One region of the Paenibacillus sp. GCM10027627 genome, then DNA from elsewhere that is predicted to be linked to it. Evidence: predicted binding sites of a transcription regulator. Region 1 holds the regulator's gene; each other region holds the start of a gene.
The links. The regulator LexA, encoded in region 1, represses DNA repair genes until DNA is damaged. The targets are predictions, from matches to a motif close to CGAACATATGTTCG.

Region 1 (7,642 bases):
AAGGAACACGATAATTTGCCGCGAAAACATGCTCATAATGGGGTAAAAACTGACTTAGATAGTCGACCTCGTCAATCCCATAACTGCGTGAAGAATTTTTGTCGACTTCTTGCAACAGGTAAATGTCAGAACCGGTTGTCTTAAGAAAATCTGCCATTATGGATAGATTTCGATCGGTCTGTCCTTGGCTGCTAGACCGCGACATGGAGCCGCCATCCATGAAAAAATCTTGGCCTTGATCGTTCCCGGCATAACCAATATTATAGGTCGTAATTGTAAAAGAAGTGTTTGCGTCTAATGGATCAGCGCTTTTCGGACCAACCGAAAGCAGCTCCACCTTAGCTGCAGGTTTATAGTCCATGACGGTAATGTAAATAAGAAAAGCGGCCAAAAAGGCAAGCGGTATTGCTGCTGCACTCCCAATTCGTTTCAACCATTTATATCGATTCGGTCGTTTTACTGTCCCTATTTCCATGGTAAAAACCCCTCTCGGATCTGCTTTATAAAAATGGATTATATTTCTGCCCATACAATTATATAACACAAGGCACTCTATGAAAATGTGCATCAACCTTTCCATTTCATCCATTCCAACGAATTTGCTCGTACATATCATATTAAGTAGCAAAATAAAGGAGGATGATGAAGCAATGAGCAAGGAAGTAGAAGTATCGCAATCGTTTCCCAGGCTGACGGTTTATTCCGATGAAAATTTCCGAGGACGCCGGAGAATATTAAGAGGCAATCTTGGCATTCGGAATACGGATTTGATTTTGGACGGAATTGAAAGCTTGAAATTCTTTTCTCCAAGAGCAGGCGCAACTTTAGTTGTGTTTTCCAGAACGAGATTCCGTGGAGCCTTTAGAGTGTTTCGCGGCAACACGAATCTTCGCATCCTGGACAATCTGATTCGCGGCGGCGACGTGGAGTCAATAATTTCTTCGGACCGCTTCTTATCCGAACGCGAAATTCGCCGTATTCGCGCTACCGGCATTTTGCCTATCGGGTTTCGCCGTATTTAATCTCAGGCTAATAGAAAAAGCAGGGTGTTTCGCCGACTTCAGTCTGCGGAACACCCTGCTTTTGTCTGTGCTAATGAAAATCGCGAAAAAGGCCGATGACTTTGCCCAAAATCGTAACATTATGCAGCCGGATCGGCTCCATAGTAGAGTTTTCGGGTTGAAGCCGAATGTGATCTTTTTCTTTGTAAAAGGTTTTAACAGTGGCTTCGTCATCTTCCGTCATCGCTACAACAATATCTCCGTTGTTCGCGGATTGCTGCTGGCGGACAATGACGTAATCGCCGTTATGGATACCGGCCTCGATCATGCTCTCTCCAATGACGTTAAGAATAAATACATTGTTGTCGCCAACGAAGTGAGAAGGAAGAGGGAAATAATCTTCTATGTTTTCCGTCGCCGTAATCGGTACGCCGGCCGTAACCTTGCCTACAATCGGCACTTGTGCGACTGGGAATGGAATAACGTTGTCTTCGCCATCGCCATCTTGGCTTAATATTTCAATGGCCCGCGGTTTGGTCGGGTCCCGACGAATAAATCCCTTTTTCTCCAGACGGTCCAGATGTCCGTGAACAGTAGAGCTGGACAGCAAGCCTACGGCTTCCGCGATTTCCCGAACGGAGGGCGGATAACCCTTCTCCCGAACTTCCAGCTTAATAAATTCAAGAATCGAATTTTGCCGTTTGGACAGCTTCGACACTAGTATCAACTCCATTCGTATAGTTGTGTCAAATTATAACACAGAACCGCCGTTCGTACAAACATAAGTTCTGAGCACAAATGTTCGTATTTAAGATTGACTGCAAACATTTGTTCGTGTTATTGTAATAGCAGAACAAATGTTTGGGGTGCTGAATATGATGATGATAAATGAAAGCTCGTACCGTTCAATACATAATAACAACAGCAGAGAGCATAGACCTAATATAGCCATGCATTTTATTCGTCATTTAAAGAGGAATGGGGCAAAAGTCATTGCCAGCCTATTGTTGGCTGCGTTATTGTTTTCAAGCTTTCTATTAATAGGTATTAACGCTTCGGGATCAAACGTGCTTCATGAAAACGAAAGCATCGTAACCGTAAAGAGCGGGGACACCTTGTGGGGGATTGCCAACCAACTCGCCAGTAAGGGCAATGATACCGGTTATCTGGTTTTTATGATAAAGAACCGGAACAACTTAGAAGACGCAACGATTAAGCCGGGGCAGAAGCTCATTATTCCGGACTTTTGACTTACTTTTCAAGTGGAATAATTCATTGAATTTATGAATAGAGGGATGCAGTCCAATAATGGGCTGTCTCGCTCTATTTTTTATTGCCTATTTGTTCCGCTTGTCCGCTGCGATACCTTGACAATGCATCCTTTAAAAAGTCAAAATAGGGAGTAGCGTGTTTGCAGCTAGAGAGGAGTGGAAACAGAAGTGGATATCGACAAAATAATCGCGCGAATTAACGAGCTGTCGCGGAAAAATAAAACGGTTGGCCTTACAGATGAGGAAACAAAGGAACGGGATGATCTTAGGCAGCAATATCTAAACAATTTTAAGCGCAACTTTAGGCAACAGTTGGACACTATCAAATATGTCGAGGACGAAGAGGACAATATAAAGCACTAAGCTATGTGTTCGTCTAGTTGTTATTACAAGGAGGAAAAGATATTGTCACGTTCATGGGAACGCAAAGTTCGCAAAAATATGAGCAAAGTGAACCACACTCGCAAAAAGCAGGGAGGCGGGCAACTTGTTTTTAACGCCGAGAAGTCTGCCCGGTTTACCGGGAGAAATTTTGTTTTCCCGATTCTATTGATTATGTTTATTGTGGCTTACATTTTCATCTCTCAAACGAGCCCCAAATTTGAAACCGGGACGATGTACTGGGTGACGATTGGCGCCTATTTCCTGCTTGCTCTAATCTTCTTTTTGCGCAAGCCTTATTTGACCATCGGCAAAGACTATGTGCAAACCCGTCGTTTTTCAGGAGACAGAAGGCTTAGCGCTGATGCAATTAAAGCGATTCGTGTTCAAGACGGATATGTGACGGTAATGCCGAATAAAGGCGCGGGCTGGACGTTTTCTAGATTGCTGAACCGTTTCCAAACGGATGAAATGGCGGAGAAGCTGAAGGGTTTTGCCGCAGCAAACGGCATTTCCTTCGAAGAGAAATAACATAAATAAGGGAGAGTCGAAACCAAGATGGCCAAGCAAGCGGTTTTATTCGATCTAGACGATACTTTGCTGTGGGATGACCGCAGCGTGAAGGAAGCGTTCGAAACGACTTGCCTAGCGGGTGCGCAGGCGGCAGGCGTCGACGCGGAGGAGCTGGAGCAAGCTGTACGCAAGGAAGCGAGAGCGCTTTACGAATCGTACGAAACCTTTCCGTTTACGAAAATGATCGGCATTAACCCTTTTGAGGGGCTATGGGCTCATTTCTCCGGCGGAGAGCAAGAAGAGTTCCGCAAGCTTCAGAAGCTTGCCCCGGAATACCGCAAGGCGGCATGGACCCAAGGATTAAAAGCGCTAGGCGTAGACAATGAAGAGCTTGGCGCCAAGCTGGCGGAGCAATTTCCTGCTGAAAGACGCTCTAGACCATTTGTTTACGATGAAACGTTTGCTGTCTTGGACAAGCTGAAGGGCAAATATAAACTTCTTTTGCTGACGAACGGCTCGCCTGACTTGCAAAAGGAAAAGCTGGATGGCGTGCCTGCACTGATCCCTTATTTTGACCACATTATTATCTCCGGAGAGTTTGGCCAAGGCAAACCTGCCGCTCCTATATTCCAGCATGCATTGGACAAGCTTGGAATCGAGCCCGAGCATGGCATTATGGTTGGCGACAAGCTGACTACCGATATTTTGGGAGCCAATACGATCGGCATGACATCGGTCTGGATAAACCGTCATGACATGGTTCGTGACGACGAAATTGTGCCGACATTTGAAATTTCCAACTTAAACGAGCTGCTTCAGCTTTTGGAACAGTAGAACAAAAAAAGCCCCTCGTCAGGCGCTTTTGCGCGATTTCGAGGGGCTTTCGCTTTATTTCGATTGGAATGCGGCGTCAGCGAAAGGATGTGCAATCCAGCCTTCTGTTTCAATAAAGAGGCGAACGGCCACAATTTGACGATTTTCCATAAGCGTAAAGAAATGCGGCTTATGTTCTGGCACGGAAATGACGTCTCCAGCTTCCAATTCTACGTCGAAGTAACCGACATCGTCTGTTCCTTTAATAATAAAAATGCCGCGTCCGGCTGTAATCGCACGTACTTCGTCTTCGGTATGTGTATGGACATTTTCGAACTTTTTAAGTAATTCATCCAAATTCGGAGTGGCATCGGACAATGCGACGATATCCCATGTGCGGTAGCCGCGGCGTTCTGCCAGATCACGAATTTCCGCGTCGAACGTAGACAAAATTTGTCCCTTTTCTTCATCGGACAATACAAATTTATCTTTCAAATCCTCGGAAAGCTTGCTAGGATTCCAATGTTCGTAAAGTACTTCCTGGCTCTCCAAAAATGCGCGGACATTTTGTTCTCCTTGAATCCGTTCCTCGGTATTGCGAATTCTAATTTCAGCCATGATCATTCCCTCTTTTCCAATAGAAATTAAATGATATAATAATTATAAATCAAATGAGTTCCAATGTCGATGGATCTTCCTTTTCAGCGCATAACGATTCTGATAAACTATTTTGTAACGATTTCGGGAAGGGTGTAGCAAATTGTCGAAAGCGACTTTACAGCAGCTGCTCCAGGAGCGCATTCTTATTTTGGACGGCGCCATGGGCACTATGATTCAGCAGGCTAATTTAACGGAGGATGATTTCGGAGGACCGGAACTAGACGGATGCAACGAGATGCTCGTTCTTACACGTCCGGATGTCATTCAAACGATACATGAGCAATACTTGGAAGCTGGAGCCGATATTTTGGAAACGAATACGTTCGGTGCGACCAGCGTCGTTCTGGCGGATTACGACATTCCGGAGAAAGCGCGGGAAATCAATTTGGCTGCGGCTAAGCTTGCGAGAGTGGCGGCAGATAAATATAGCACTCCAGACAGACCGAGATTTGTTGCGGGGGCGCTTGGCCCAACGACCAAGACGTTGTCCGTTACCGGCGGCGTTACATTCGACGAGTTGGTCGAAAGTTATTACGAGCAGGCGCTTGCGCTAATTGAGGCTGATGTTGACGCGCTGCTGCTGGAAACCTCGCAAGATACGCTTAATGTAAAAGCGGGCAGCATCGGGATACGAAACGCTTTTGAAACGCTGGGCAAAGAGCTGCCGATTATGATTTCCGGCACGATTGAGCCGATGGGAACAACGCTCGCTGGACAAACGATCGAATCTTTTTATATTTCGCTTGAGCATTTGAAGCCGATATCCATTGGCCTGAACTGCGCGACCGGTCCAGAATTTATGCGCGACCATATTCGGACGTTAAGCGAAATTGCCGATACTTCCGTCAGTTGTTATCCCAATGCGGGATTGCCCGATGAAAACGGCCATTATCACGAATCGCCAGAATCGCTCGCTGCCAAATTAGCCGCTTTTGCAGAGCAGGGCTGGTTGAACATCGCAGGCGGCTGCTGCGGCACGACGCCGGAACATATTCGCAAAATGGCCGAGACGATGGCGAAGTATGCGCCGCGTACGCAAATGGGAAGCCATTCTGATGCGGTATCGGGCATTGATACCGTGTTTATTGAAGCCGACAACCGCCCGATTATGATCGGGGAGAGAACTAACATTTCCGGCTCGCGGAAATTCAAGCGCCTCATTAAGGAAGAAAAGTTCGACGAGGCATCGGAAATCGCCCGTTCACAAGTGAAGGGAGGCGCGCATGTTATCGATATCAACTTGCAGGACACCGATATCGACGAAGCGTATGCCGTCCATCAATTTTTGCCGCAAGTCGTTAAAAAAATTAAAGCTCCTTTAATGTTGGATTCGACCTATGATCATATCATTGAACTCGGTTTAAAATATTCGCAAGGAAAAGCCATTATCAACTCGATTAATTTAGAGGACGGCGAATCAAAGTTTGAACAAATCGTTCCGCTCATTCACCGTTATGGCGCAGCAGTCGTCATGATTCTGATTGACGAGAGAGGGCAGGCCGTCTCCCGCGAGGCCAAACTGGAAGTAGCGGAGAGGTCCTACAACCTGCTTGTGAACAAATACGGCATTAATGCTGAAGATATTATTTTTGACCCGAATATGTTTCCTGTCGGCTCCGGCGATCCACAGTATATTGGTTCCGCGGTTGAGACGCTCGAAGGTATACGGATGATTAAAGAGAAGTTTCCAAAAACAAAAACGATTCTTGGCCTTAGCAACATCTCGTTCGGTTTGCCGGATGCGGGCCGGGAAGTGCTGAATTCCGTTTATTTGTACCATGCGACCAAAGCGGGATTGGATTACGCTATCGTAAATACGGAGAAGCTGGAAAGATACGCATCTATTCCCGATGAGGAGCGTAAGCTGGCGGAAGAACTGATTTACAATACGACCGACGACACGCTCGCGGCGTTTGTAGCGGCGTTCCGTAATAAGAAGGTAGAAAAGAAAGAAAAAATTTCGAACCTGACGCTGGAGGAGCGGCTCGCTTCCTATATTATTGAAGGAACCAAAGAAGGATTGATTCCCGATTTGGATGAAGCGCTCAATAAATATGCTCCGCTCGAAGTCATTAACGGGCCGTTGATGAAAGGCATGGAGGAAGTTGGCCGACTGTTCAACAATAATGAATTGATCGTAGCGGAAGTGCTTCAAAGCGCCGAAGTAATGAAAGCTTCCGTTACTCATTTGGAACAGTTTATGGAAAAGAACGAATCCTCGGTTAAAGGGAAAATTATTTTGGCAACCGTAAAAGGCGACGTTCATGACATCGGCAAAAATTTGGTGGAAATTATTCTTTCGAATAACGGATACAAAATTATTAATCTTGGCATTAAAGTTCCGCCGGAGCAGCTCATTGAGGCTTACCGCAACGAAAAGGTCGATGCGATCGGCTTGTCCGGCCTGCTGGTCAAATCGGCGCAGCAGATGGTCATTACAGCTCAAGATATGAGAAACGCAGGCATCGACGTGCCGATTCTCGTTGGCGGGGCTGCGTTGACTCGCAAATTTACAAAAACAAGGATCGGACCCGAATACGACGGCCTTGTTTTGTACGCCAAAGATGCGATGGACGGTCTTGATATCGCAAACAAGCTGATGGACCCTGAGCATCGCCAGCGGCTGGAGGAAGAGCTTGCAGCTTACAAAGCAGCGGGAGCTGCTGAAGAGGAAGTCAGCAAGCCGTTGCCGCAATTGACAAGAGCGGTTCGCTCCAACATTAATCCGGATGCGCCGGTATTTATGCCGCCGGATTTAGAGCGGCGCGTGCTGCGCGACGTTCCGATTCCGCAGATTATACCGTATGTCAATATGCAGATGCTGCTGGGACATCATCTTGGCTTGAAGGGAACGGTTGAAAAGCTGCTCGCGGAAGGCAACGAAAAGGCTGTTCATTTGAAAGAAACCGTTGACTCCATTATGCGTGAAGGGGCAGCGGAAGGATATTTGAAAGCTCAGGCGATGTATCGTTTCTTCCCGGCCCAATCTTCCGGAAACGATGT
Region 2 (7,642 bases), on a different contig from region 1:
GGAGAAGACAGCTTTACTTTCATGCCGTTGACCGATAATTCCGTCGCTCTTCCAGACGGCCCCCGGCTGCTGACCTCCAAAGAGAGAAGCGGCGCCGTTAATTTCGGATTGGTCCGCGCATTAATTGTGGTCAACAGCTCCGCTCCGGTAAAAGGTCCTCGTATCCAGCTCATTGGATTGGATTCCACCACCGTTTCAAGCACGATGACCTGTTCTCCTTTGCCTAGCTTGGCGACAACCGGCACTGAATCTTGAATAACGGGATGTTTCCTGATGTTGGTCCCATCCGTCGTCAGTTCCATAATACGGCTTCCGGCTGCGGTTTTGCGGCCTGTATCCTTCACTAAGTCCTCGCGGATATACCCGATAAGGCCGCTAGGCAATACGATGCGATGCCAACTGTACGCGCCCTCTTCCGCCGATTCGTCGGGACTCGGCACTGCTTGCAGGTATGGAATGGCATTGTTCCACGCCTCTTTCGCATCGGCCGTCATTCCTCCGCCATTCGAAGAAAAGACGGCTTCAATGACTTTGCCATTATAAAGCGCTACCTGTCCTTTGGTCGCCTCCACCGCTTCCGTGGAAGCCGGGCGCTCCGATCCTGCGCCATAGTAGGCCTGGCTAAGCGTCGTGTCGACAACATGTGCAATTTGAAAGCCGAAGCCTTTATTCAGCGCATAAGAACGTGCAGCAACGGCTTGTGCCTTGAGCGCTTCGATTGGCCAAGACGGGTACATCTCCACCGCTACAACGGAATACAAATATTGCTCAAAAGGAAGCTCGTTAATGACCGCCAGTCTTCCGTTAAACGAGCTGATTTCGAATTGGCCCCGGTACGTTCGTTTGCTTCGTTCCGTAAGACCAATCGGCTTATCACCAGCCGGAGAAAGCCATGCTTTGACTCCTGCCGGAACAACAAACAGCTCATGGCTTTCGCCTGCTTTGCCGCTAACGGAATGGTCATTGCGCATGAGCATATGCTCAGAACCCGCTTCGATTGCTTTGAGAGCGGCTCCTCCCGGCGCTTTAGTAGCTGCTGCTTGAAGAACTTTAAGCTCCTCTTGCGTTGAAGCGCCTCCTACCATCACGCTATAAACGGCATCGCCTTTTGCCGAAGCTCTAACCGCTACGTAGGCATCAAACCCGGCCCCGCCAAATGCGTCGGCCGCAGCTTGGGCAGCCCCTTTGCCTTCAAGAGCGGCTGTTTCGAGCCGCATTGGACCTTGCATCTCCGGCTTAAATCCGTTTAGTAGGGAGATGAGCTTAGCGTCAGCATTCCAGCGTGCAAGCGCCGCTTTGGATTCCTCCGCCGTTTTGTACATCCCTTCCAGCACTTGATAAGTAAGAGCCCCGTTTTTGGATAACGAAGTTAAATAGACGTTGCCTTTTGCAGTTTTAACGTACTGATAAACCGCTAGAGCGGATGCAAAGTTTTTGGATTCCGCCAGTTTAACTTTATAGTCGTCAACCGCAAAGCGAACTTGCTTGCCTGCCGGAACGCTCATCATCGGGCGGATGCCCCCGGGGCTTCTTACTCCAAGGTCCATACCGCCTGCCGATTGAAAGGTGGCAGCAGATGTTGTCGAATCGTATTTCCCAGGCAATTGAAGGAAAAGCGCAACTCTAATCGTATCCAAAGAAGGGACGGCAGCTTGCGCCTGATGCGCGGTCCACGTCGAAAAAAGCAGTAAAAAGGCAATGACTGTAATGGCAACCTTTTTGACTGTAGTCAGGCTTTTGTAGGTCATGATGGTTCTCTCCTCTCACGCTTGCTGAACATTTTCTCGTCAAAGGTTAAGTGTTAAGGGCGCTTGGGTAACGGAAGTCCCAAATGATTGTACGCGCTGTCCGTTGCGATCCGTCCTCTTGGCGTTCTTTGCAGAAAACCGATCTGCATCAAATAAGGCTCGTAAACGTCTTCTATCGTCTGGCTTTCTTCGCCAATCGTAGCCGCTATCGTGTCTAATCCCACCGGCCTACCGGAGAAGGTTGTCATCATGGCATACAGCATTTTGTGATCGATATGGTCCAGCCCCATCGGGTCGACCTGCAAAAGCTCCAGCGCGGATCTGGCTATTTCATGCGTAATGACGCCGTCTCCCCTTACTTGTGCAAAATCCCTTACCCGTTTTAGCAGCCGGTTTGCGATTCGCGGCGTCCCTCTTGACCTCATCGCGATTTCGCCAGCGGCCTCGCCAACGATGGTTACGTCCAATATTTCCGACGCTCTGGAGACGATATAAGACAACTCGTCAACCGTATAAAATTCCAGCCTGCTGACTACGCCGAACCGATCGCGCAGCGGAGCCGACAGCAGTCCTGCTCTCGTTGTGGCGCCAATAAGCGTAAACGGCGGGAGATCGAGCCTTACCGAGCGTGCGCTCGGCCCCTTGCCAATCATTATATCGAGAGCGAAGTCTTCCATTGCGGGATAGAGTACTTCCTCCACCGTACGGTGCAGCCGATGAATTTCGTCGATAAAAAGGACGTCGCCTTCTTGCAGATTGGTGAGCAAAGCAGCCAGATCGCCAGGTCTTTCAATAGCCGGTCCCGAAGTCGTTCGCAGATTGACGCCTAGTTCGTTGGCGATTATGTTGGATAGCGTCGTTTTTCCAAGTCCCGGAGGGCCGTAAAGAAGGACATGATCCAGCGCTTCCTTCCGCATTTTCGCAGCTTCAATATAAATCGTCAAATTTTCTTTCACTTTCGTTTGTCCAATATATTCTGCCAAATAGCGAGGCCGCAAGCTTAGCTCGACGGCATGCTCGTCCATCATCAGGCTTGCGGAAACGATCCGGTCATCCATATTCGTTCCCCTCCTTTCTATTACCCTTTAAAGAGCTGTTGCAGCGCCCGTTTCATGAGGGAATCAACCGTTTCGTCCGGCTTCACGCTGTCTTTAAGCCCGCTCCATGCCTTATCCAGCTCCGCATTCGTGTACCCAAGAGCGGCCAGCGCCTCTTTGGCTTCCTTCCAAGCTGCCGTCCCCGCTCCGTCTTCGCCGGATTCAGCTGTAAAGCCCGACACGGAAAGCAAGCTTTCTTGCGGCACGGCGCCAAATAACTTGTCTTTGAGATCGAGCACCATTCGCTGAGCTGTCTTTTTTCCAATTCCAGGCAATTTCGTCAAAAAAGCAAGATTGTCCTGCTGAATGGCGGCAACGATCGATTCCGGCTTGCCTGCCGACAATACGCCAAGCGCAACGCGCGGTCCGATTCCCGATACGTCAAGCAGCTTGCGGAACAGATGGAGCTGCTCCCGCGATTCGAAGCCAAAAAGCAAGATCGCATCTTCCCTTACATGATGGTGAATAAACACGGTCACCGCTCCGTCTTTGCCGGCAAATGCGTACGGACTAGGTGTGAACACGCGATACCCTACATCCCTAACGTCCATAACGACATATTCGGCTTCAATATGTACAACAGGCCCTCGTAAAAAATCGATCACAGCCGTTTCACCTCGTTTATTTTTTGGCTCAACACGGCCGAATGGGCATGGCAAATCGCAACTGCAAGCGCATCCGCCACATCGTCCGGCTTCGGAATCGCCGACAGTTTCAAAAACATTTTGACCATTTCCTGCACTTGACGCTTCTCCGCCTTGCCGTAGCCAACAACGGCCTGCTTCACCTGGAGCGGCGTATATTCCGCAACCGGAAGTCCCCGCTGCGCGGCAGCCAAAATAATGACCCCGCGAGCCTGGCCTACCGCAAAAGCCGTCGTGACGTTTCGATTGAAAAACAGCTTCTCAACGGCCACGGAATCCGGCTTGTACCGATCCATCAACGCACCTGCGGACTCATAAATTTGTACAAGCCGCTTCTCTGCCGGCGTATGGGCTTCCGTTTGAATTGCTCCATATTGTACCGCTGTCAGCTTATGCCCCACTTTATCTATAAAACCAAAACCCGCAATCGCTATGCCCGGGTCAATTCCAAGAACGCGCAAATCGCCAACTCCTAACAAAACATGCCTTATGAATGCCTACCCTCCATTATAGCAAAAGTTACCGAGAATGAGAACGGACGTTTGATGTTTCTGTGAACAAGCCCCTCTCCAAAAACAAAAAGCGGCAAGCCAGAACTTCCAATGAAGTTCTTGACCTGCCGCTTGCATGAAGGGAAATCTGATTGTTTCCATTTATCGTGGGCTAATAAAGAAGTGGCTTCGTTATTTCATTTCGGTTCACTGCATAATCACTGAAAGTAGACAATACACTGTTGAACTCGTCCATGTCGCTTACCCGTATTCCTTGGGTCAAACGCTCCAATTTATGCTGCGGCAAGCTGCTCTCCATAAACCGGATGTCCAGTTGAAAGAAGGTGCGCAGCACCTTCTCCTTCCTTGGCTCTCCGTCAAACAAAGTAAAATTGCCAAATCGGTCTACGCCAAAATAGGCATGCGATTTGCAATAGTCGGACAAGTCCTCGATTCGCTGCACCAAAACAACCTGTTCCGGGTCCTTGTTCAGGCTCGCGCTGAAATCGGGATGATCGCGCAAAAGCTGTATAATGTCCTTCGTATTCATCGAGCCCAGCGCTTCGAATTCTTCTCCGCAAACATATTGCCGTTGCAGCAAGACTTGAACGTTTTTGTCCCGTTCTTTCAAAAGCTCGCTTATCGATGGCTGCTGGGGCAAAAGCATGCTGTCCGCCGCTTCAGATTCGTGGCCTTGCGCATACGCCGCAACTGGCAGTTGAACAGCCGCACCGGCTGATAATGCAATTACCATTAGCCAAAAGGCGATGCCCCCAAGCGTCCATAGTGGCCTTCTAGTGCGGCGAAGGCGACGTTTCAATTGCTTCCACAAGCTGAATGTCATCATGAGGAAGACCCCTTTATTACGTTTTCTGATAGTCTGCACCAATGATGTATAATTATTCAAAATAATAGTTGGGGACGGTTTTACATAAAAAAAGGAACAGAAAAAAAACCGGCACCCAAATAGGTACCGGCAAAAAAGAAAGTTTATTGAATTGGATTATCCATTCAAGTCATCGTTTACTGATTAAGCCAAGGCCTGCTGCTGCCTGAAGTAGATTTTCGTTTTGGACGAGGGGCTACCGTGCGGATAACCGCTTTTTTGGCTTTTTTGCGAGGTTTGGCTGAATTGGCTTTAGATGAACCCGTTTTGTTTTTTAATGAGCCGTTAATTTCATCCTCACGCTTCCCGCCGCAGCCACAATCGTCATTTTTTTTGTGCGAGGGATTCGCAGCCGAATAATCGGACCAAAGCGGATAGGGGTATCCGGCCGGATAACCGTTAGAATAATCTTCGAACCCTGCAGGCGGGTATTCGGCTGAATATCCTGAAACGCCTCCTGTCGTAATCGCTCCCGCATTGTGTTCGTTGGAGAGCGGCGATACGCCGGGATTGGATACGTTCGAGTAAGGCGATATGCCGGGATTAGACGTATTCGAGAACGGCGACACCCCTGTATTGGACAAATTCGAGAGTGGCGATACGCCGGGATTAGATGTGTTCGAGTAAGGCGATATGCCGGGATTAGATGTATTCGAGAACGGCGATACCCCTGTGTTGGACAAATTCGAGAGTGGCGACACGCCTGGATTGGATGTGTTCGAATAAGGCGATATGCCAGGATTAGACGTGTTCGAGTAAGGCGATACGCCTGGGTTAGACGTGTTCGAATAAGGCGATATGCCAGGATTAGACGTGTTCGAGAACGGCGATACCCCTGTGTTGGACAAATTCGAAAGTGGAGACACACCTGGATTGATCGTATTCGAGTAAGGCGATACGCCCGGATTGGACGTATTCGGCACATTTCCCGAAGGCGAAATCTGATTGTTTCCGGCATATCCCCAGCCCGGATCTGCCGCATAAGGCAACAACGGAGGAGCCGGATAACCTACAAATGGACCGGGCGGACAATTAAACGGATTAACCGGGTAAGGCTCACTATACGGGACAAAGCCAGAACCTGCATTCCCATACGGCGAATAAGATTGCTCAGCACCAAAGTACGGATACATGTTTGTGGAAGCATCTGCGAATTGCTCATGACCGTAAAGGGATGCCTGATTAGCAGGCACTCCATATGGATGGAATAAATCCACACTTTGTATATATTCCGAGTTAGACGGCTTAATCTTCGTTTCTTTTGCCTTCTCAGAAGGCAGAACTTTTTTGCCGTAAGGAGCTATCTTTGCTGAAGGAGACGTATTAGCCAAAGGAGCTACGTTGGACGACAGCGGGCTAACATTAGACGACAATGGCGATACGTTGCCGCCTCCAAGCGGAGACAAATTGGATGACAATGGAGCTGCATTGCCCGTTCCTTGCGCTCCTACGTTCGAAGACAATGGAGCTACATTGCCACCCGTTCCTTGCGCTCCAACGTTCGAAGACAACGGAGCCACATTACCACCCGTTCCTTGCGCTCCAACATTAGAAGACAACGGGGCTACATTACCACCCGTTCCTTGCGCTCCAACATTAGAAGACAACGGAGCTACATTGCCACCCGTTCCTTGCGCTCCCACATTAGAAGACAATGGAGCTACATTGCCACCCGTTCCTTGCGCTCCCACATTAGAAGACAATGGAGCTACATTGCCACCCGTTCCTTGAGCTCCCACATTGGAAGACAACGGAGCTACATTGCCACCCGTTCCTTGCGCTCCGACATTAGAAGACAACGGGGCTACATTGCCACCCGTTCCTTGCGCTCCAACGTTTGATGACAGCGGAGCTACGTTGCCGCCGCTAAGCGGTGCGACGTTTTCCGTGGATAGTGGCGCCGTTTTTCCTTTAGACAACGGAGCCGTCTTTCCTGTAGACAAAGGAGCAGTTTTGGAGGATAGCGGCTCCACTTTTTTGCCTATTGGCTCCTCTTTCGTTGCCAACGGCTCTACTTTTTTGCCTATCGGCTCTTCTTTCTTAGCCAATGGTTCCACTTTTTTGCTTATAGGCTCCTCTTTTTTCGCAAGAGGCTCCACTTTTTTGCTTATAGGTTCTTCTTTTTTCGCTAGAGGCTCGACCTTAGCGGCAGGCGGCTTCGGAGCCGGGGCCGGAGGAACAGGCGATACGATTGGCCCTGTAGGCTTTTTCTCCGCTGCCAGCGGCGCCGTATTCTTTTTTTCTGCAGCCAATCCCGTAAACGTTTTGCCGACTATACCCTGTACACCTTGCATAATAGAAGTAGGATGAAGCGGATGATTAGGCGTTTTGCCTGCTGTATGCTGCCCGTGTGCGTGCTGTCCTTGTGTGTGATGACCCTGTGCATGATACCCTTGTGCGTGGTGCCCGGCGGAATGATGGCCCGTTGAATGATGACCGGTATGATGCTGGGCTGTCATGTGCGGGACAACGGTATCCGCTTTAGGTATGTTTACAATTTCTCCAGTCAGCAGCACATTTGGATTTTTTAAATGCGGATTGACATGTACCATGGTTGCAAGGGGAACTCCCCAAGCTTTGGACAGCTTCCAAAGCGTGTCGCCTTGCTTCACGATATGTTGATGCATGATGTTCATTCCGTTCACTCCGTTCTGCGCGGGATGGGTAGACGGTATTCTCAGCTTCGACCCAGCCTCTAGGGCGCCCGGATTTTCAACACCCGGATTAAGCGCCAAAATTTGTTCAAGCGAAACATTGTACTTCTGGCCAATGAAGT
Region 3 (7,642 bases), 540 kb from region 1:
TTTGGTGCGTCTTAGCGAGTTTGTATTTTTAAAAGAAATAAAGTTTGATTTGATCGGCAAGGAAATTGAAAGTGTAAGTGGAGCGATATGACGGACGCAGCGATATCTACGTGGGCAGATCCATGTATGATGCCCCTGAAATTGATGGTGAAATGTTTATCTCCAATTGTCGTGCTGAAATCGGCTCCATTCAGAAGATGCGTGTAACGCACGCATACGAGTTCGATCTGTCTGGGGAGGGAATTAAGTGAATTTAGCGAATCGAATAACGCTGGCAAGAATCTTCTTAGTACCCGTCATCATGTTTTTCCTGCTTATCAAGCTGGATCTTGGCTCTTTGAGGTTCGCCGATTTTGAGATTACTTACAATCAAATTGTAGCAGCGATCATTTTTATTATCGCGGCAAGCACCGATGGCCTCGACGGTTATATCGCGCGCAAAAACAAAATCGTCACGAATCTTGGAAAGCTGCTCGATCCGCTCGCGGATAAGCTGCTCGTAGCCGCTGTTCTTATTTCTTTGGTCGAAATGGGCAAGCTGAACGCGCTTATCGCGATCATTATTATTAGCCGCGAATTTGCGGTTACCGGACTGAGACAAATTGCCTTGCTGGAAGGGTCCGTTATGGCCGCGAGCGCTTGGGGAAAATGGAAAACGGCGATTCAGATTACAATGATTATCGCGCTGCTTCTCAATAACTTCCCGTTTGTTTTAATCGACGTGCCATTTGACCTGATCGCAAGCTGGGTAGCGGCAGCGATTACCGTTTATTCCGGCATTGATTATTTTGTGAAAAATAAACATCTAATACCTGTAGAATAAACAAAGAGCACTCCTCCGTATGCGGAAGAGTGCTTTTGCCTATCGTAAGAGGATACCCCAAAGGAGGCCGTCATTAGGATGAAAGCGGAAATCATTGCAGTAGGCACGGAATTGCTGCTGGGTCAGATCGTCAATACAAATGCGCAGGCTATATCGGAAAAACTGGCGGAGCTCGGAATTGATGTTTATTTTCAAACGGTAGTCGGCGACAATGCGGCTCGGCTGTTAAACGCAATAGAAGTTGGCAGAAGCCGTGCCGATTTGCTGGTGTTTACGGGAGGACTTGGACCTACACAGGACGATTTGACCAAAGATGTGCTCGCAAGTTATTTGAATCGCAAGCTTGAAATTCATGGACCTTCCATGGAAGCGATTGAAACGTTGTTTTCGTCCAGAGGGATAGAGATGGTGGAGAGCAACAAGCGCCAGGCGAATCTCATTGAAGGCAGCTTGCCGCTTATGAACGAAACGGGACTTGCGGTTGGCAACGCGCTTGCAGCGGATGGCACATATTATATGCTGCTGCCTGGGCCGCCAAAAGAAATGAAGCCGATGCTCGGTGGCCCCGGTCAAGCATGGCTGAGAGAAATTATGGGCGAGGAGCGGCCGCTGTTTTCCCGTTTGCTGAAGTTTGTGGGCATCGGCGAGTCGACTTTGGAGGCGAAGCTGATCGATTTGATTGAAGCGCAGTCCGATCCTACCATTGCGCCCTATGCCAAGGAAGGCGAAGTATCGATTCGAGTCTCGACAAAGGCTAAATCGGCAGAGGAGGCGGGCTCCCGTATTGACGCTACCGTAGCGGATATAAAGCAGCGGGTCGGCGCTCATTTGTATGCCCAGGAGGACGTTCCGATCGAGGTGGCTATCGTTAAGCTGCTTAGAAGCTCAAGACGGCGCATGGCCAGCGCAGAAAGCTGTAGCGGGGGGCTGTTCGCGGAGCTGATTACAAACGTGCCGGGCAGCAGCGGCGAATTTGCCGGAGGAGTCGTCACTTATACCAATGTTATGAAAAACAAGCTGCTTGGCATTCCGATGTCGCAACTGGAGGGCGAGGACGCTCCTGGAGCCATTAGCGAGTCGACCGCGGCTCTTATGGCGGAAAATGTGCGGCAGCTGGCAGACGCTGACTTCGGCGTATCGCTGACGGGTGTTGCAGGTCCGGCTGAATCGGAGGGCAAGCCGGTAGGTCTTGTTTATTTTGCAATTGCGGAGCGGGGAAGAGGGACGGTTGTCCATACGACTCATCTAAGCGGGGGGCGTTCCATGATCCGGCTGCGAGCTGTCAAAGCCGCCATGTTCCGTCTGTGGCAAGCTTTGAAGGACGAATAGTCGTCGCAAAAAATTCGGTGTTCGCTGTTGTCAAATGTCGAAGGGGCGGCTATAATAGGATTAACTATCGGAAGAACCGTGGCGAAGATTACTTTGCTGCGGTTTTTTTATGTCTATATGCCTAAGGAGTGATGTTAGTAAAAAATACGAATGTGTGTTCGAAAAAAAGGTTGGCAACCTGCAAAAAATGAGGTATCATACTAATAGATTAATATTAATCGTGAAGGATGTGGGTAAGTTGGCGGATCGTCGCGCAGCTTTAGATAATGCTCTTCGTCAAATCGAAAAGCAGTTTGGTAAAGGCTCCATTATGAAATTGGGTGAATCGACACATATGCAAGTAGAGACCGTGCCAAGCGGCTCGCTTGCCCTAGATATTGCACTTGGCATTGGCGGATTGCCGCGCGGCCGTGTTATTGAAGTGTACGGACCGGAATCTTCCGGTAAAACGACTGTCGCTCTCCACGCCATTGCGGAAGTTCAGCGTATCGGCGGACAAGCCGCTTTTATTGATGCCGAGCATGCGCTTGATCCTCTCTATGCAAGCAAGCTTGGCGTCAATATCGACGAGTTGCTTCTGTCGCAGCCGGATACGGGCGAGCAGGCGCTTGAAATTGCAGAGGCGCTTGTGCGCAGCGGAGCAGTCGATATTATCGTTATAGACTCTGTAGCGGCGCTAGTGCCTAAGGCAGAGATCGAAGGCGATATGGGTGACTCTCACGTAGGTCTTCAGGCGCGTTTGATGTCTCAAGCTCTTCGTAAGCTATCGGGAGCCATTGCAAAATCGAAGACGATCGCGATCTTCATTAACCAATTGCGCGAGAAAGTTGGCGTGATGTTCGGCAACCCGGAGACGACTCCAGGCGGACGGGCTCTTAAATTCTACTCCAGCGTTAGGCTTGATGTGCGCCGTATTGAGACGCTGAAGCAAGGAAACGATATGGTCGGCAACCGTACGAGAATCAAGGTTGTTAAAAACAAAGTGGCGCCTCCTTTCAAACAAGCGGAAATCGATATTATGTACGGCGAAGGAATTTCCAAAGAGGGCAGCTTGATTGATATCGGCGTTGAAATGGACATTATCCAAAAGAGCGGCGCTTGGTTTTCCTATAATGGCGAGCGTCTTGGACAAGGCCGGGAAAATGCGAAGCAATATTTGAAAGACCATGTTCAAATGTCCGGCGAAATTGAAAAGCTAATCCGTGATGCAAGCAACCTGTCGGCTACGGCCTCTCCGGCCAACTTCTCCAAGGATGACGAAGACGAGGATGAATTTGAAGATCAAGATTAATAGATGGCTTCGCCGCTCTCTTTGAGAGCGGCGAAGCTGTTTTTGCAGGAAGGAATGGCGGGATTGAAGGATGAAGAGCTGGAAGCCTATGGCGAGGGATGGACGATTGAGGCTGTGCGCCGCGATAAAAAGGAGAAGCGTACTTATTTAATTTTTGCCGATTTGGAGGCAGAGTTGCCGCAGATAGCCGTACATGAGGATATTATGATCCGCTTTCGCTTAATGAAGGGGCAATTCGTAACCATTCGGCAAGCTGAAGAAATCCGCATGGAGAACAGCCGGTACTTGGCCTATGCACAGGCTGTGGCGTATTTAGGGGCGAAGCCAAGAACGAGCAAGGCGATCGCGCAATATTTGGCGAGAAAAGAGTTTGAGGAAGAAAGTATTCAATATGCGGTACAGCGTTTAGAAAGCGAACAACTTGTGGATGATGAACAATATGCGCGCCAGTTCGCGGCAAGCCGGATGCAAAGCGGCTTAAAAGGCAGGCTTATGATTAAGCAGGAGCTGCAGCAAAGAGGAGTGCCCAAAGGGATAGCCGCTGAGGCTCTATCCGGGCTGGATCGCGGGAGCGAGCTTCAAGCCGCCATAAAGCTCGCCGAAAAAAAATGTCGCTCCGTAAAAGGCGAAGCCAAACAAAAAAGAATGAAACTAATGGCGTTTTTGCTCAGGAGAGGCTTTCCTGGCGATATCGTCAGAGAGGCGATAAAAGGATTGGACTTACGTTCAGCTGAGCAGAGCGATGAGGAAGATGATGGCGTTTTGCTTGACAACTGATTTTATGTAAAGCTAAAATGAGGTTGTATTCCTTTCTATTTGAATCAGGTTTTCTTCCAAAAGTTGATTCAAAGCGTTTTTTTTCGTCAAAATGGTACACGATGAAACGGTATGGAAACCGGTTAAAAAACCTAATATCATCCCAAGCAATAGCCTTGGTGTATGCAGCAAGGAGGTGAACAAGATGGGAGATGTAAACATCTGGATCTTGATTCTGGTTAGCATCCTTGTTGGCGTAATTTTCTTTGGGATTGGTTATGCTTATCGAAAGTCGATTGCTGAAGCCAAAATTTCTAGCGCTGAGCAAGCCGCTGCTCAAATCGTAGAAAATGCGAAGAAGGAAGCGGAAGCGCAAAAGAAAGAAACGGTGCTTGAGGCAAAGGACGAAGTCCACAAACTACGTGCAGAAGCTGAAAAGGACATCCGCGAGCGGCGCAATGAAGTGCAACGTCTAGAGAGACGCCTGCTACAGAAAGAAGAGTCGCTGGATAAAAAATTAGAGGCGCTAGAACGCAAAGAAGAAACGGTAGCCAACAAGGAGAAAAGAATCGAAGAAACGCAAGAGCAGATTGACTCCATTTACAAGCAGCAGCTTAGCGAGTTGGAACGTATTTCAAGCTTGACGATGGAGGATGCCAAATCCATTATTTTGACCAATGTCGAGCAGGAAGTACGTCACGAAACCGCGCAAATGATCAAAGAGATCGAGCAGCAGGCGAAGGAAGAAGCCGACAAAAAAGCGCGAGACATTATATCGTTAGCGATTCAGCGTTGCGCAGCCGATCATGTGGCCGAGACGACGGTATCCGTTGTAACGTTGCCTAATGAAGAAATGAAAGGCCGTATCATTGGACGCGAAGGCCGTAATATCCGTGCTTTGGAAACATTGACTGGTATCGATCTCATTATCGACGATACACCGGAAGCGGTCATATTGTCTGGCTTTGACCCGATTCGCCGTGAAATTGCCCGAACTTCCTTGGAGAAATTGGTGGCAGACGGTCGTATCCACCCTGCGCGGATTGAAGAAATGGTTGAAAAGTCCCGCAAAGAGATCGACGAGCGCGTTCGCGAATATGGCGAGCAAGCGACGTTTGAGGTTGGCGTTCATGGCTTGCATCCGGATTTGATCAAAATACTTGGACGACTGAAATATCGGACAAGCTATGGTCAAAACGTGCTGAAGCATTCCATGGAAGTGGCGTATTTGACCGGCCTTATGGCTGCAGAGCTAGGGGAAGACATTACTCTGGCGAAGCGAGCGGGATTGCTGCATGATATCGGCAAAGCGCTTGACCACGAGGTGGAAGGCTCTCACGTAGAAATTGGCGTAGAACTCGCCAAAAAATACAAAGAGCATCCGGTCGTTATTAACAGTATCGCTTCTCATCACGGCGATACGGAAGCGACATCCGTTATCGCGATGCTCGTAGGAGCGGCAGACGCTTTGTCGGCTGCGCGTCCGGGAGCTCGCCGGGAAACTCTGGAAACGTATATCAAACGTCTGGAGAAGCTGGAGGCCATTACAGAATCGTTCGACGGCGTCGAGAAGTCGTACGCGATTCAAGCGGGCCGCGAGGTGCGCGTTATGGTTCAACCGGAGAAGATCGACGATACGGAAGCATTCCGTCTTGCTCGCGACATAACGAAAAAAATCGAGAGCGAACTCGATTATCCGGGACATATTAAAGTTACGGTTATTCGTGAAACGAGAGCAGTGGAATACGCAAAATAATAAGATACGCAATTTGGAGAAGTGGCTGCATGTCAGCCACTTTTCTTCATTAATGCGTAAACAAATATAGGCATCAAAAGGATGGGTAACACATGAACGTATTGTTTATCGGCGATATCGTCGGCAATGTGGGGAGAAGCGCGCTAAAACAGGTGTTGCCTTCCCTCAAAGAAAAATATAACCCGCACATTATTCTTGTAAATGGAGAAAATGCGGCTGCGGGAAGAGGCATTACAAAAACGATCGCAAGAGAGTTTTTCGAGTGGGGAGTCCACGGCATTACGATGGGCAACCACACTTGGGACAACAAAGATATTTTTGAGTGGATCGACGATGAGCCGCGGATCGTAAGGCCGGCCAACTTTTCAGATGAAGCGCCAGGCAAAGGCATGGCTTTTATTAAAGCGAACGGCAAAGAGCTGGCTATTATTAATTTGCAAGGCAGAGCTTTCCTGCCGCCAATCGATTGCCCGTTCCGCACGGCGGATGCTTTGATCGAAGAAGCTCGCGATCGGACCAAAGCGATTTTGGTCGATTTTCATGCCGAGGCCACTTCCGAAAAAATCGCGATGGGCTGGTATTTGGATGGAAGAGCTTCAATTGTACTTGGCACTCACACCCATGTTCAAACTAATGATGATACGATTTTGCCGGAAGGTACCGCTTATTTGACGGATGTCGGGATGGTTGGCTCCAAAGAAGGCGTACTTGGCATGGAGCGCGGCGCTGTGCTTCACCGCTTTTTGACGCAATTGCCGGCGCGGTTTGTCGTGGATGAAGGCAAATGGCATCTGCATGGCTTGTTTGCTCAAATCGACGATTCGACGGGCAAAGCGACGAAATTAACAAAAATTAAATTGACCGAAGAAGAATGGCTGCTCATGTAGCGCCGTTTTTTGCCGATAAAAATCAGATAATTCAGAACTGTTAGGAAAGTTGACTTTAGAAAAGCAGGAATCTTTCTCCTTCTCTCGAATAGTATTTTAGAAGTGGAATCCATCCAACATTCCAGGGGAGGTACTTTTTATGGACGTATTAAAGGTATCAGCCAAGTCCAATCCAAATTCCGTTGCAGGCGCGTTGGCGGGAGTTTTACGGGAACGCGGCGGAGCCGAATTGCAAGCCATTGGCGCCGGTGCGCTCAATCAGGCCATTAAAGCAGTAGCGATTGCTCGTGGTTTTGTCGCTCCAAGCGGCGTGGATCTCATTTGTATTCCCGCATTTACGGACATCGTCATTGACGGAGAAGATCGCACAGCCATTAAACTAATCGTCGAACCCCGTTAATGGGACGGCACACGATATCAAGCTGACATCTTTGGCCTGTTTACCCCGTAGACAGGTTTTTTGCTTTGAGAGAACTGGGAAGGAGGCTTCCGTTTGAGGGTTATTGATTTTCATTGCGATGCGTTATATAAAATGTTGAATGACGGAAATTTGGCTTTTGAAAATGGCAGACCGGGCGTGCTCGATGTCACGTATGAGCGGCTGAGAGGATCGGATGCGCTGCTGCAAGTGTTTGCGGTATTTATTTCGAGTGATCGCCCCGACCACGGAACGATTCACCCCATTTTGGAAAGCGTGGATCTGCTGTACGAAAAAGTGCTGGCATGTCCGGACATGCGGCTCATCTTAACGGTTTCCGACTTGGAGGAATGTATTCAAGACGGTAAAACGGGAGCCTTAT

Region 2: ruvC (crossover junction endodeoxyribonuclease RuvC) is a predicted target of LexA. The motif match lies at 4,021-4,034, and genes of this name have one in related genera.
Region 3: recA (recombinase RecA) is a predicted target of LexA. The motif match lies at 2,300-2,313, and genes of this name have one in related genera.

The regions. Positions count from the first base shown of each region.
Region 1 covers NZ_JBHTHB010000001.1:714,543-722,184, forward strand. The annotation lists gene ACFQZE_RS03395 (endonuclease/exonuclease/phosphatase family protein) at 1-589, opposite strand, end outside; gene ACFQZE_RS03400 (hypothetical protein) at 651-1,022, shown strand; gene lexA (transcriptional repressor LexA) at 1,093-1,719, opposite strand; gene ACFQZE_RS03410 (LysM peptidoglycan-binding domain-containing protein) at 1,877-2,251, shown strand; gene ACFQZE_RS03415 (DUF896 domain-containing protein) at 2,441-2,635, shown strand; gene ACFQZE_RS03420 (hypothetical protein) at 2,678-3,184, shown strand; gene ACFQZE_RS03425 (HAD family hydrolase) at 3,212-4,000, shown strand; gene ACFQZE_RS03430 (acireductone dioxygenase) at 4,055-4,597, opposite strand; gene metH (methionine synthase) at 4,740-7,642, shown strand, end outside.
Region 2 covers NZ_JBHTHB010000002.1:349,953-357,594, forward strand. The annotation lists gene ACFQZE_RS09640 (SpoIID/LytB domain-containing protein) at 1-1,748, opposite strand, end outside; gene ruvB (Holliday junction branch migration DNA helicase RuvB) at 1,802-2,806, opposite strand; gene ruvA (Holliday junction branch migration protein RuvA) at 2,827-3,450, opposite strand; gene ruvC (crossover junction endodeoxyribonuclease RuvC) at 3,447-3,950, opposite strand; gene ACFQZE_RS09660 (BofC C-terminal domain-containing protein) at 4,153-4,827, opposite strand; gene ACFQZE_RS09665 (LysM peptidoglycan-binding domain-containing protein) at 5,004-7,642, opposite strand, start outside.
Region 3 covers NZ_JBHTHB010000001.1:1,252,746-1,260,387, reverse strand. The annotation lists partial or broken gene ACFQZE_RS05825 (30S ribosomal protein S12 methylthiotransferase RimO) at 78-251, shown strand; gene pgsA (CDP-diacylglycerol--glycerol-3-phosphate 3-phosphatidyltransferase) at 248-823, shown strand; gene ACFQZE_RS05815 (competence/damage-inducible protein A) at 902-2,152, shown strand; gene recA (recombinase RecA) at 2,391-3,443, shown strand; gene ACFQZE_RS05805 (regulatory protein RecX) at 3,447-4,220, shown strand; gene rny (ribonuclease Y) at 4,405-5,955, shown strand; gene ACFQZE_RS05795 (TIGR00282 family metallophosphoesterase) at 6,048-6,842, shown strand; gene ACFQZE_RS05790 (stage V sporulation protein S) at 6,982-7,242, shown strand; gene ACFQZE_RS05785 (dipeptidase) at 7,336-7,642, shown strand, end outside.